2 regions of the Sphingobium sp. TKS genome follow, and region 1 is predicted to be linked to the other one. Evidence: riboswitches for the same ligand, from Rfam matches in the RefSeq annotation. Region 1 holds a riboswitch; the other holds the start of a gene.

Region 1 (7,285 bases):
TTCCCGCATTGAGAAGTCGGCCTGATTTTGCCATCGGCCTCGACACTTGCGAAACATTAAAAATCGACGCCATCAAGTAGGGTGCGGCGGTCAGCCGGCTCCTATGCTTGCCTCCAGGCGCGAGGAATTGAAGCTGTCTCAGCGCATCTCGGTATCGTGCAATCTGTGTGCGAGCGCCGGCCGCTTCCGACATATTGCGCAATCCGAAAGATGCATCGTCAGGGAGTTCCGCTAGAGCTGCCGCATCTCTGACCCCAAGCACAATGCGAACAGATCTGGCTGCGCCATTAGGCCAAGGACAGTGCCTTGAGATATCGATCGTTGGGTTTTCTTCGACGACTTCGACACTGTCGCATCGAAAACTGCTTGCGGTGCTACCCAACTGTTCTTGAGCGCCCCATTGGAAAAGTTCCATACGCGGCTGTGAGCCAGCAAACTTCGGCCCGGATGTGAGCATCCGTGCAACCTGCTTAGTCTCGCAGAAGAGGTATCCTTCCCAGATGCGTCCCTTCCATTCTCCCGGACCAAGAATCGCCGAGGGAGCCCTTCGAAGGATCTGTTCATCGGCCCAGTCAAGGTAGCCGCGCCAGTCACGAAGGCGACCTTCGAGCTCAGTCAGCAAGACTGGCGCCGGAGATGCGGCTTGGCCCAGAAGATCTTCCAGAGGGTGCGCGGCTGCCGGAAGCCTGTTCCTGGACGTATGCCGGATCAATGTAATGACCCGCTCAAACGGGCGCGGCTCGCTGTCGGGAACAAGAGCGGCGTCTAGGAAATAGATGGTGGTATTGCCCGGGGTTCTTTCCTCGTCGTATGCGAGGCGGCACAAGACGCAGATCGACATTGCGTCCGGTAACGCGCTTTTCAGTTGGGGAAGAACCTTCGCAGGCCGGAAAAGTGCGAGTGTGCCGCGCTTCTCTTCCGAGACGACGGACACAAAGAACGCCCGCTCTTCTCCCTCATCGCCAAAAAATTTATCACAAAAATCATCAATGAAGTTCGCCCGATCTTCTTCGGCCGGCTCATCGGCTTCGAAAGATGAAGCAAGGACTGATGCCAATCTTTCATCGTCCCTGTTCACGTAGCCGGTCTGCGAGCGGCGCTGCAGAAGGACTGGCAACGAGGCAAGCGTCAGCGGTTCGTCGCTCGCTCGTCGATAGGCCATGTGGCCCATCGGCGTTGGGTTCCCCAGAGCTTCTTTTTCCCGGAACGATGAAGTGGTGGGGTCATAAACCATGCCCGCGCGTGGCGCGCGATCCTGAAGTCGAACACGCCATCTTTGCGCCTCGCTCTCGAGGCCTTCCAGTTGAGCATTTTCCTGACGCTCGCAGTCACGAAGGTCATCATTTAGCTTCGCGCGTCGTTTTTCGAGCAAGCATTGCAGCCGCTCTTGCTTGCGCCCAGCGCGAAGATGTCGGGAGTTCATCGTGGCAATGCTTGCCTCGATCGCTTCGAGGCTCAGCTGTGCCTTCCTAAGCCGATCATCGAAGTAGGCATCAATGAGTTTACGTTGCTCATCCTCGTAGCGCGCTTCTTGCAGGGAGATTTCGGATAGCTGCGCGGTGAGACTTGTCGAGATTCCCGCAGACATGCGTTCGATGTCAGAGAGATGTGCCGCCGCTTCGTTCGAGTCATGCAAGGCAATGTCTGTGAGTTTTTGGCGCACGGAATTTGGCAGTGATGCAAGTTGCCGTTCGTGCGCACGACGGCTTTCATCAAGCTTCAGATCGAGATTCGTAATCGTCGCCTGGGTCGTGCTCAATCTGCTCTGACATGCCTTCAGGTCTCTCGCGATTTCGTCTTCGCTGCGCGAAAGTAAGTTCCATGGATTCAGGCGGCGTGCAAGCCAGCCTAGTCCCTCGGCTGATGCTAACTGCGAGGCGCGCGCACGCGCTTCGTTGAGCTCCTTCTTCAGCTGCGAGAGCTCCCCTTCCGCGGCCAACTGCACATCACGCTGTTCTGCCAAAGAGTGTTGTAACTCTTGCGAAATTTTCCGAAATTTGATTTCGCAAGCGTCAATTTCCGTAGCAAGCGCATCTCGGTAGGGTTGCGGCTCCAGCCCTGCAATAAGAGACGAAAATAGGGCATCGCTATCGAACTTGCGTGTCGCAAAGGCCTGTTGCTCGTGGGCAAGCTCGTCACTGCGTTTCAGCAGCGCATCAATCTGACCTTTGCGCCGTTCAATCTCTTTGTCAGCGTCGGTCAAAGCTGCGTCAGCATGAGCCTTCGCCGTCGCTATTTCCGCTTCAGACCATTGATGTGCCTTGCCCCGTTCGAGAAGGAACCGAAGCTCATTGCGCTCTTCGGTGAGTCGTCGAACGCTGGCAGCAATCTGTTCACCTTCGCTGACCGTCTGCTCCAAGAAAACGTGCAGCCTGCTGAGCCTGGAATTGGCGCGTTGTTGCAGCTTGGACGCAGATAATTGAGCATTATTTCGGACATCTTCCGATCTCTGAGAAAGCGATTGCAGTGCAATTTCGTCGGCTCGGAAAAGGGCGCGAACATGATCAACAAGGAGGCTTTCAATCCCTTCGGAAAACCGGATCGCTGATGAACTACGGGACTTTTCGATCAATTTATTTGCCTTCGCGCTCTGCGCCTGTCGCGCTTACATCTAAATTGACCAATTGGATTTTAAAACGCATCGAGTGGCAGCAGTTTACGTTATCCAGATTAAAATTCGGCAACAGGTGTTATCGTAATTTTCGCTCGCCTCGTCCCGTGCCTTTAGCTGTCCTTGAGGCAAGCGGACATGGCAGCGAGATCCGAATCTAGAGCGGCGCGCAAGCCCAAAGCAGCTCGTGTTACATCGATGTCGCTGAAACCGTCTGCCATCACCAGGACATGGCCGGCTCCGCCGGCGGGACCCTGATGGTCAGGACAGTCGTAGAGCGCATCCACGGCAGGAATGGCCCCGACGATTTGATCGACCGAGTCGGCCTGGAAACATAGCTCGGTAGCTCCGCTCCCGAAATCGACGACGACGCACCGCCCGACTGCCTCCAACTCATCGGCGAGTTGTGCGTAAGTCCAGAAGTCAAACCCATTGAGGGGCGCCAGTGCTGCCTCGAAAGCGGCGTTCCCGTCGAAAATCAGACCCAGGAAACTCGGGATCTGCTCTGGTCCTTCGTCATCCGTGTAGTTGTCTGGTTCTATCAAGGGTTGCCTCCAAATGGCCCAGTTTTCGGATGGTCGTTACGGGTCATGCCGACCGACCGCAAAACGGTCGCCGACCAACTGTCGGACCATTGAGCCACCGCAGCCGCCCATCTGTTCGGGATTGCGGCTCTCGCTTGCCTTCTCGCGCAACGTAGGCTAGCATCTGGTGGTCATCAAGAGTTGGGTCGACGCCCACACCAACCTGCCGTTCCGGGCAAGGTGGTTTTGCGAAAGCAGATGTGGCCCACATCCGGGCAACGAAGCGGAAGCTGTGTCGACCCTCCAATCTGGAGGGTTTCCATGTCCAAGACATCACTCGATCCTACCCTTATTCAGGCCTATCGGCGAACGCGCTACAGCGCAGATCTGGGCGGTGAGGCCATCGTGCTGCGGATCGATGTGCCTTCTGTAGTGGTGGCCGCCGCGATCCAGGCGAGCAGTTCTCCCGGAGCTGCCTTCATCACCGCGGAGAATCCCTACAGCAGCCCGAACTCTGCACAGGAGAACGCGGCATCGATGGCGTTGCTGAAAGGTGAACTCGAAGCCCTGGGAGCCACGGTTTTCGAAGGGGTGGGGCAGGGGGACGACCCCGCTTGGCCTGGTGAGGCGAGCTACCTTGCTCTTGGCCTTTCGCGCGATCAGGCCTGCCTGCTTGGACGAAAGTACCAGCAAAACGCGATCGTATGGATCGGCGTCCATGGGACGCCCGAGTTGGTTTTGCTGCGCTGACCTGTCGGCCCAGGCATTGATTGGTTTGGCCCGCCCAAGGGCCGGGGGGATTTGTTCCTGATTGCCGCCCCCGACATCGTCAAAGCGGCTAAAACTGGAGACTTTTATGTCTGTTTTTGAAGGGTTGTTCACCTCTGAAGCCGTATCGGCCGGGCATCCTGATAAGCTCTGCGATCAGATTTCGGACGCCGTTCTCGATGCCTTCCTGAGGCTCGATCCCAATGCCCGAGTCGCTTGCGAGACCTTCGCTGCAAACGACAAAATCATCGTGGCTGGGGAGTTCCGGACCACCCGACCGGAAGACTTTGCCGCGGTTGAGGCAGGAGCACCTGAGCTGGTTCGCGCTGTCCTGCGCGAGGTAGGCTACGGCCACGAAGCCACTGATATTGATCCAGCTACTTGTGAAATTGAGGTCCGCTTCAATCGTCAAAGTCCGGAAATCGAGGCGGGAGTCGATGGCGGAGAGGAGACGGGTGCCGGCGATCAGGGCCTCATGTTTGGTCATGCCGTTGCTGAGACCGAACACTTCATGCCGCTGGCCTGGTCGCTCGCGACGGATCTTGTCGCTCGCGCCAGTGAGCTTGTGGGGGAGGGGGGCAGCGCGTTGAGGCCTGACGGCAAAGCTCAGGTCACTGTGCGTTACCGCGAGGGCAAGCCGGTCGGCGTGGAGACGGTCGTGTTGTCATGGCAGCATCAGTTTGAGAGCGAGCTCGAGGCGGTCAGGGCTCTGCTGCAGGCCGAAGTGATTGACCAGGTCATTCCGTCCCACCTGCGGACCCCTCAGTTCAAGGCGCTCATCAACCCGGCCGGGCCATTCACCGTAGGCGGGCCCAAGGGTGACACGGGCCTTACCGGACGAAAGATCATCGTCGACACCTACGGCGGCGCTTGCCCCCATGGCGGGGGCGCCTTCTCCGGCAAGGATCCAACAAAGGTCGACAGGTCGGCCGCCTATGTCGCAAGGCACATCGCCAAGAATATTGTGGCTGCCCGCTTGGCAAACCGTTGCACCGTTCAGCTGGCCTATGCGATCGGTGTCGCCGAGCCTGTGTCGGTGAACGTCGAGACCTACGGAACCGGCACAATTCCCGATGCCGCGCTGGCGACCGCAGTTCGAGCTGCGTGGGACCTGACACCTGCGGGGATCATCCGCGATCTCGACCTGCTGCGTCCCATCTATTCCGACACTGCCGTGCTCGGCCATTTCGGGCGTTGGCGCTCACCGGCGCACCATCGCTGGGAGCGCCTCGATAAGGCCGCAGCATTGGCTCACCAACTGTCCCAGGACAGCTTGGAGGCTGTAGGCTGACGCTTGAGAGGCGCGCGGGTCGAACCTTCGCATCCTCGGTACCGCGATGCCGCGCGCCCTCCTGCGACCTATTTTGTCATAGCTATTGCCTATCGAGCGCCAGCCAGAATGTCCCGCTTCGTCACTCAACAGGAGAAAAGCCTATTCGCACTTACGTTTGTCCACGCTGCCGGACCAAGTCGGGCGTCAACATCATCTACGGCATGCCGGGCCTAGACCTCATTGACCGTTCCGATCGCGGTGAAATCGTGTTGGGCGGGTGCGTCATGGGTAAAGATATGCCTGATCATAGGTGCCGCGATTGCGGCCATGAATGGCAAATCACTAATCGCTCGGAACGCCTTGGCGGGCAGTCTCTTGCGGGCCACGCCAACGGTAACGCTTTGGCTCTGGTTCTCGACGCGGCAAGCTTCGCCGCGGACCGGCACCGGCAGCAGCGTCGCAAGGATGTTGATGCTTCGCCCTACATCAACCATCCGCTCGCCCTCGCTCGCATTCTCGCCCTCGAGGCAGGCGTCTCTGATCCCCAAGTGATTGCCGCCGCGCTCCTTCACGACACGATCGAGGACACGGAAACGTCTCTTGAGGAGCTCGAAACGAGGTTCGGAGCGCTGGTCGCAAGGATTGTCGCGGAAGTGACCGACGACAAGTCCAAACCCAAGGCGGAGCGCAAACGGCTCCAGGTCGAGAAAGCTGCCACGAAATCGTCCGAAGCCAAACTGGTGAAGCTTGCGGACAAGATCAGCAACCTTCGGGACATCGTCGCTTCCCCTCCGGCAGATTGGCCGCAGCAGCGGAAGGCTGAGTATTTCGAGTGGGCGAGGGATGTCGTATCTGGCCTTCGTGGCGTAAGCCCGCAGCTCGAGGTCGCCTTCGACACTATTCACGCGCAGGGCACCGCGCTGTTTGAGTTGCCACAGGCACCGGGTTCCGAAGTCTCGACGAGGACGCCGTCAAACTCGAACAAAGGCCATACCTTCATCGTTGAGGATGGTGCAGTTGTGGCTGACTACTACCACTTCGGCGCCGACGTCGATTACGAGTTCGCCGTGCAGATCCGCTTCGGTCCGGACGCGCAAGAGCGGCTGGCAGAACTGCTGGTGCTCGCACAGCCGGTTTCGCCTGACGCACTGGCTGAGGCTCTGCGAGACCGGTTCGGCACCTATTACGCCACTCGTGATTTCGCCGATGAGAATGGCATCAGCTATGAGGCGCGGCGGGACATGTGGCCATGAGGGGCTGCGATCCTTCCACGCCGTAGCCACATACAAGGAAGCGGACGGGGGTGTAGCTTCGCGGATTCGCAGCTTCAGATGCACATCTCTGGTCTTGGTTTGGCTCTCAAACCGGTTGGCCGCATGGGAGGTGCACCCCATCGCAAAAGGACCAAAAACGGGGGTATGGGTGGGGGTATTTCAGGGCTCAGTGTTAGCGTCCGCGCTCGTGGTGTAATTTCCGGTGTAGGCGATGGTGTATTCCGGGGTGGGGCATGCCCCACCCCGGAATGCGGCGTCGCTGGTGGCCACCGGGTTCATCGTTATGGTGGAGTTTGCACACTTCAACCGTGACGAAGAGGAGTTCCCGATGACCGAGGACAGATTACTGATCGAAGAGCTGGCTGCAAAGGGCGGCCAACCGGATTTTTTGCGCACCATCGCCGAGAACGTGCTGCAGCTGATCATGGAGGCCGACGTTGATGGCCTGATCGGCGCGGGTCGCCACGAACGCAGCAGCGAGCGCGCGACCTGGCGCAACGGCTATCGCGACCGTTCGCTGGATACCCGGGTAGGCACGCTGAACCTGAAAATCCCCAAGCTGCGTGCTGGGTCCTATTTTCCGGGCTTCCTTGAGCCCCGCAAGATGGTCGAGAAAGCGCTGGTTGCGGTGATCCAGGAAGCGTGGATCGGCGGGGTCAGCACCCGGCGGGTCGATGAACTCGTCCAGGCCATGGGCATGACCGGCATCTCCAAGTCCACCGTCTCCAAGCTTTGCAAGGACATTGACGAGCGCGTCCATGCCTTTCTGAAACGCCCGCTCACCGGCGAATGGCCGTATCTCTGGCTCGATGCCACCTATCTCAAGGTACGCGAA
Region 2 (7,285 bases), 860 kb from region 1:
GCCATGTGACCGTGATCGGCGGCGGCTATATCGGCCTGGAGGCGGCGGCGGTCCTGTCGAAATTCGGCAAGAAGGTCGTGCTGCTCGAAGCGCTCGACCGCGTGCTGGCACGCGTGGCGGGCGAGGAACTGTCACGCTTCTACGAGGCCGAGCATCGCGCCCATGGCGTTGATCTCCGCACCGGCGCGCGGATGGACTGCATCGAAGTCACCGATGGCCAGGCGACTGCCGTGCTGATGGAAGATGGCGAGCGGATCGAGACCGACATGGTGATCGTCGGCATCGGCATCATCCCCGAAACCGGCCCGTTGATCGCGGCGGGCGCGGCGGGCGGCAATGGCGTGGACGTGGACGAATATTGCCGCACCAGCCTGCCCGACATCTATGCGGTGGGCGATTGCGCCGCCCATGCCAACAGCTTCGCCCGGGGCGCGCAGATCCGGCTTGAGTCGGTGCAGAACGCCAATGACCAGGCGAAAACGGCGGTCAACCACATCATGGGCAAGGAAGAAGCCTATCATGCGGTTCCCTGGTTCTGGTCGAACCAATATGATCTGAAGCTCCAGACCGTGGGGCTTTCGACCGGGCATGATCAGGCGATCCTGCGCGGCGATCCGGCGACCCGCAGCTTCTCCGTCCTCTATCTCAAGGGGGGCAAGCTGATCGCGCTCGACTGCGTCAATGCGGTCAAGGATTATGTGCAGGGCCGCGCCCATGTCATTTCCGGCGCGGTGCTGGATCAGGCGCAGTTGGCGGACGCCTCGGTTCCGCTCAAGGAAGTCGGCCTCGCCTGATCGAGATGAAGGTCAGCCCCGAAAGCTGGCCTTCACCGCCAATTCCCAAGGCCCGCCGCGATAATGCCAAGCCGCAAGGCCAGCGATCGCGAGCGGCCTCGGGCGGAAATCGCGTCGTAACGCCGTCGCCAGTTTCTTTGCCTCCGCCGGTTCGACCTTGTTCTGCACCGTGATGTGGAGACGCGGCCGCCCCTGATCCTGCGGCACCAGCAATCCGGCAAAAGCTTCCCCCAGTTCATGGCGCATCGCCATCAGGTCCGGGCTTTCCACCCGATAGGCGACACCCCGCCCCAGCAGCATCACCTCGGTCAGCCTCGCACCGGGCGGCGGACCTGCGCAGAGCCGCTTCAAACGCCGCGCCACTTCCCCCAGAGCGGAGGGGGGTAGATGATGGAACAGCGTGATATGCGCCGGCACCAGATTGCGTTCGGCCGGAAAATGCGCGCGGCGCAAGCCTTCCGCCCAGCCGAAATCCGCCGCGCCCATCAAAGCCGTCACGACGATCGGCGCCGCCAAAGCCTCATTTGCCAAAACCCGGCATATCCTTTCGCAAAATCCCGCCAGCCCTATGATCCCCCCACGGCCTCGGTAGGCAGGCCGCCGACAGAGGGGGAAAGTCATGACCGCACCGCGATCCTTTCGGGCCATCGGGATCATATTGCTGCTCTGGAACCTGATGGGGGTCGCCGCCTTCATCATACAATATACCGCCGACCTCGGCCAATTGGCGAAGACCGATCCTTATACGGCAAATATCTTCGCCGCCATGCCGGTCTGGGCCTGGGCTACCTATGCGGTCGCTGTCGGCGCAGGCACGCTGGGCGCGACCCTGCTGCTGCTCCGCAAGGCCGCCGCTGCGCCCTTGTTCCTGCTCTCGATCGTCGCGGTGATCGTGCAGTTCGGCTACAGCTTCATCCATACCGACCTACTGGCGGTGAAGGACATTACGGCGGCGATCTTCCCTGTTGTGATCCTGATCATCGCTATCTTCCAATGGCGCTATGCCCGCAGCCTGATTGCAAAGAGCATCCTCCGCTAAGCCGCGGTCAGCGCCGGCTGCTGTCCGACCACCCCCAGATCGAAGGGCGCGGTCTGGTAGATTTCGTTGATCCAGTTGCCGAACAGCAGATGCGCATGGCTGCGCCAGTGATTTAGCGGAGCCTGCGCCGGGTCATCGCCAGGAAAATAATGGGCCGGCAACTGCCTTGCCCCGTCACGCGCATATTCGTCGGCCAGCGTCAGCCTGTCATATTCCAGATGGTTGAACATATGCAGGAAGCCGCGCCCCGGATCACCGATCAAACAAAGGCCCGATTCCGCGCTATCGGCCAGAATCTGCAAGCCGCGCCCGTCGGGGATATCCTCCTGCCGCACTTCCGACCAGCGGGACACCGGCACGCAGAAATCGTCGGAAAAGCCACGCATCCAGGGCGACGACGGCAGATGATTGTGATGCCGGAACACGCCGAAGGCCTTGCGCTCCAGCGCATGCTTTTCCACGCCGTGGAAATGATGCAGCGCTGCCTGCGCCGCCCAGCAGATGCTCAAGGAACGATGCACATGGGTCTGCGTCCAGTCGAAAATGGCACGCAATTCATCCCAATAGCTGACCTCTTCGAACGGCAGCGTTTCCACCGGCGCGCCGGTGATGATGAAGCCGTCGAACCGTTCATCCCGTACATCGCTCCATGGGCGATAGAAGGACGCCATATGATCGGCGGAGGTGTTGCGCGAAACATGGTCGCTGATCCGCACCAGCGTCAGTTCCACCTGCAGCGGCGTCGCCCCCAGCAGCCGGGCGAGCTGGGTTTCCGTGCTGATCTTGTTGGGCATGAGGTTGAGCAAGGCGATCCGAAGAGGCCGGATGTCCTGCCGCACCGCATCGGCCTCGCGCATGACAACGACGCCTTCGGCCTCCAGCGTGCGGCGGGCGGGAAGATCGTCGGCTATCTTGATCGGCACGTCACGTCATTCCTTGCTTCGGAGCGACGCTTAACGATGTGGCTTGGGTCCGCTTGGTTGCCGGATCGGCCACATCCTCCTTTACGGAGTGCCACCTTGCCCGGATCGGCAGGTTGGCGTTGGGCGTCGCCCCAACTCTTGATGCTGATGGCTGGATAGGCGGGTAAGTGGCGTTTGGCAATCGCTGCTTTACGGAAGAAAAGGAAAACTTCGCCTGCTAATGACCAGAAGCGGACGTTTGACGGAAATGACGTCCACCTTCCACCCAAACAACCTATAGACCTGTGCAGGCTAAAGCTCTCCCCGAGCCCGCCGGATTTCAAACCATTTCCGCACATTCTCATTATGTTCTTGCAGCGTATCGGCAAAGATATGCCCGCCCTTGCCATCCGCGACGAAGTAGAGCGCCTTCGTCTCCGCGGGATGCAAGACCGCCAATATCGACAACCGCCCGGGATTGGCGATCGGCCCCTTGGGCAGCCCGGTCATCGCATAGGTATTATAATCGTTGACAGCCGCGATCTCCGACTTCTTGATCCTGCGTCCCAGCGGCTTGCCCTTGGTGATCGGGTAGATGATCGTCGGGTCCGCCTGCAGCATCATGCCGACCTTCAGCCTGTTGCCATAGACCCCCGCCACCATCGGCCGCTCGGACGGCACGCCGGTTTCTTTCTCGACGATGCTGGCCAATATGATGGCCTGCTTGGGCGTCTTGGCGACGCTATTGGGCGCCCGCTCCGCCCACAGCTTCGTGAGCGCCTTGTCCATGGCGCCCTGCATGCGCCCCAGCACCGCCGCCCGGCTCTCGCCCTTGTCGAAGGCATAGCTGTCGGGCAGCACGCTTCCCTCCGCCGGCACCGGGATATCGCCGGTCAACTCCTCATTCGCCTTCAACCGCTCATAGACCAGGATCGAGGGCATCCCCTCCGGTATGGCCACGAGCCGGGTCAGCGTCTTGCCGCCCTGGAGAATGCCGAAGATATCGCTGTTGCTGGCGCCCTTGGGGATCAGGAACTCGCCCGCCTTGATCGACTTGCCGCGCCCGAAAACCTTGGCGCGGGTCAGGAAAGCGTCGGCGGAGCGCACCGCGCCCTTCTGCTTGAGCAGTACCGCCGCATCCGCAATCGTCGCGCCTTCGGGCACCACGATCTCTATATCCCTCGTCGCCGGTCCCGCCTCTGTCCATCCATAGACGAAGCGGAATGCAACGAAAGCCGCGACGGCCAGGCCGATCAGCAATATGCCAGAGCCAAGCCGCCGCATGCGTCGTGTCTCAGACCGCCTTCATGATCAGCGAAGCGTTGGTGCCACCGAAGCCGAACGAGTTGTTCAGCACCGCGCGCACCTTGCGCTCCTTGGCGACGTGCGGAACCAGGTCCACGCCCTTGCAGCTTTCGCTCGGCTCATCGAGGTTCAGCGTCGGCGGCACGATCTGGTCGCGCATCGCCAGGATGCAGAAGATGCTCTCCACCGCGCCCGCGCCGCCCAGCAAGTGGCCGATGGCCGACTTGGTCGAACTCATCGACATGGTCGACAGATGTTCACCGAACAGCCGCTTCACCGCGCCCAGTTCCAGCTCGTCGCCCAGCGGGGTCGAGGTGCCATGCGCGTTCACATAGTCGATATCCGCCAGCGAAAGCCCCGACTTCTTGAGCGCCATCTGCATCGAGCGATAGCCGCCATTGCCCTCCGGATGGGGAGCAGTGACGTGATAGGCGTCGCCCGACAGACCGTAGCCGATGACTTCGGCATAGATCTTGGCACCACGCGCCTTGGCCCGCTCATATTCTTCCAGCACAACCACACCCGCGCCTTCGCCCATGACGAAGCCGTCACGGTTGACGTCATAGGGCCTCGAAGCCTTTTCCGGCGCGTCGTTGAAAGCCGTCGACAGCGCCCGAGCCTGCGCGAAACCGGCAATGCCGATCGGACAGATCGCGCTTTCCGCACCGCCGGCCAGCATCACGTCGGCATCGTCCATCGCAATCATCCGCGCGGCGTCCCCGATGGAATGTGCGCCCGTCGAGCAAGCCGTCACGACCGCATGGTTCGGCCCCATCAGCCCATATTTGATCGAGACCTGACCCGAGATCAGGTTGATCAGCCGCCCATGGACGAAGTGCGGCGACACGCGGCCCGGCCCCTTGTTCGCCAGCACCAGCGATTCGCTCTCGATGCCCGGCAAGCCGCCAATGCCCGAACCGATCGAGCAACCGGCGCGCAGACGCTCCTCCTCGCTCATATTGTCGAGGCCCGCGTCGCGCAGCGCCTGGCTGGCGGCGGAAATGCCGTAGACGATGAACGGGTCGACCTGCCGCTGGATCTTGTGATCGACATCCAGCCCGGCATCATAGCCATATTCATGATCCGCCGGCTTCACTTCGCAGGCGATGCGGCACTTATATTCACTGGCGTCAAAGCGCGCGATCGTCGCCGCGCCGGATTTGGACGCGATGATGTTCTTCCAGGTCGTTTCCACATCCCCGCCGAGCGGGCTGACCATGCCAAGGCCGGTTACGACAACACGACGCATATGCTTGCTCCGAAAAATTCTCTTTGGCTCAACGCCGTCCATCTAGCCATTCGAAGTGCCCCTGTGAACAGCCAAAACATGAACGGGAACCAGATACGAAAAGGCTCCCCAAGACCCGGTTTTTGCCGGACAGGAGGAGCCAATTCCTTCAAACGCGGCGGCCAAACCCCAAAAAGGCAGGCCGCCCGACGCTCTTACTGCTTGCTGTCGATATAATCGATGGCGTCCTTGACGGTGGCGATCTTCTCCGCCGCATCGTCAGGGATTTCGACGCCGAATTCTTCCTCGAACGCCATCACCAGCTCAACGATGTCCAGGCTGTCAGCGCCCAGATCGTCAATGAAGCTCGCATCCTCGGTCACCTTTTCGGCTTCGACGCCCAGATGCTCGACGACGATTTTCTTTACGCGATCCGCGGTCTCACTCATGAGTGGTCCTTCTTACTGGGTATCGTTGATGGTTCTGAATATTTGTTAAGGCATGCCCTAGAGGCAAGCCCCATAAGAGGCAAGAGGCAAGAGGCAATCGGGAAGCACGCCCCCGCCTGCATTCGACTCATTCGCCCCGATGGCACAAGGCGGCCGCTTTGCAAATGCCCAAAATTTTTCGGGCGCAAGGGAATAACCCGTCGCGCCCGACCGGTTCAGATCATCGCCATGCCGCCATTTACGTGCAGCGTCTGGCCGGTCACATAGCCCGCTTCCTTGCTCGCAAGATACACGACCGCCGCGCCGATATCCTCGCCCGCGCCCAGATCACCCGCCGGAATCCTGGTCAGGATCGCGCCCTTCTGCGCGTCATTCAACGCGTCGGTCATGGCCGAACGAATGAAGCCCGGCGCAACGCAGTTCACCGTGATTCCGCGGCTCGCCAGTTCCTGGCCCAGCGATTTCGACATGCCGATAATGCCCGCCTTGGACGCGGCATAATTGGCCTGGCCGGGATTGCCGGTGACGCCCACGACCGAAGTGATGGAGATGATCCGCCCGAAGCGCGCCTTCATCATCGGCTTCGCAGCAGCGCGGGCCAGCCGGAACGCCGCCTCCAGATTGACGGAGATCACGTTCGACCATTCCTCATCCTTCATGCGCAGGATCAGGTTATCGCGGGTGATGCCGGCATTGTTGACCAGAATGTCGAGCTTGCCGCCCAGCGCTTCGACCGCCTGCGGCACCAGCGCGTCCACCGCCGCCGGATCGCTGAGGTTGCAGACCAGAATCTTGTGATTCCCGCCCAGTTCCGCCGCAAAGGCCTTGAGCTTCTCCTCATTGCTCCCCGAAAGGGCGAGCGTGGCACCCTGCGCGGCGAGGGCTTTTGCGATGGCGGAACCGATGCCCCCCGAAGCGCCCGTCACCAGCGCGGTCATGCCTGTCAGATCGAACATGTCAGTCTCCCTTGAAATTCGGCGTCCGGCGCTCGAAAAAGGCGTCGATCGCCTCATCATGATCCGCCGTCGCATGGGCCAGCGCCTGCATCGCGCCCGCCATTTCCATGATCTGGTTCAATTCCGCCGTCTGCGCCGCGCGCAACAGCCGCTTGGTCATCCGCGTCGCATGCGGCGGATTGGCGGCGATCTTGTCCGCCAACTTGCGCGCTGCGGTCAGAAGGTCGGCGTCCGGCACCACCTGCCCCACCAGCCCGATCCGCAGCGCCTCCGCCGCATCGATCGTCTCGCCGGTCAGCGCCAGTTCGGTCGCCTTGGAAAAACCCACGATCCGCGGCAGCAACCAAGCCCCGCCGTCGCCGGAAACAATCCCCAGCTTCACAAAAGATTCAGCAAATTTAGCCGATTGTGCCGCAATCCTGACATCGCACATCAGCGTCAGATCGCAGCCCGCGCCGATGGCAGGCCCGTTGACCGCCGCGATCACCGGCAGTTCGATCCCCTGAAACAGCAGCGGCAGACGCTGGATTCCCGCCCGATAGTTGCGCCGCGTCTGCGCAGGCAAACCTGCCCGCAAACCACCCGCATCGGGCCGCATCGCGTTCAAATCCC

What was found. A riboswitch is a leader RNA that binds a small molecule or an ion and turns the genes downstream of it on or off. The one in region 1 is predicted to bind S-adenosylmethionine.
Region 2: it holds a riboswitch for S-adenosylmethionine, as region 1 does, so the genes downstream of both, K426_RS08820 (homoserine O-succinyltransferase) here and K426_RS04485 (DUF3293 domain-containing protein) in region 1, are expected to answer to the same signal.

What each region holds. Positions count from the first base shown of each region.
Region 1 is NZ_CP005083.1:886,891-894,175, forward strand. Features, by position in the region: gene K426_RS04475 (AAA domain-containing protein) at 1-2,572, opposite strand, end outside; gene K426_RS04480 (hypothetical protein) at 2,725-3,156, opposite strand; SAM-I-IV-variant riboswitch at 3,322-3,428, shown strand; gene K426_RS04485 (DUF3293 domain-containing protein) at 3,457-3,885, shown strand; gene metK (methionine adenosyltransferase) at 3,992-5,194, shown strand; gene K426_RS30170 (HD domain-containing protein) at 5,461-6,429, shown strand; gene K426_RS04500 (IS256-like element ISSpma2 family transposase) at 6,779-7,285, shown strand, end outside.
Region 2 is NZ_CP005083.1:1,744,063-1,751,347, reverse strand. Features, by position in the region: gene K426_RS08835 (NAD(P)/FAD-dependent oxidoreductase) at 1-794, shown strand, start outside; gene K426_RS08830 (2'-5' RNA ligase family protein) at 807-1,310, opposite strand; gene K426_RS08825 (sugar transporter) at 1,414-1,833, shown strand; gene K426_RS08820 (homoserine O-succinyltransferase) at 1,830-2,756, opposite strand; SAM-I-IV-variant riboswitch at 2,800-2,906, opposite strand; gene mltG (endolytic transglycosylase MltG) at 3,048-4,019, opposite strand; gene fabF (beta-ketoacyl-ACP synthase II) at 4,030-5,289, opposite strand; gene K426_RS08805 (acyl carrier protein) at 5,484-5,717, opposite strand; gene fabG (3-oxoacyl-[acyl-carrier-protein] reductase) at 5,933-6,673, opposite strand; gene K426_RS08795 (crotonase/enoyl-CoA hydratase family protein) at 6,675-7,285, opposite strand, start outside.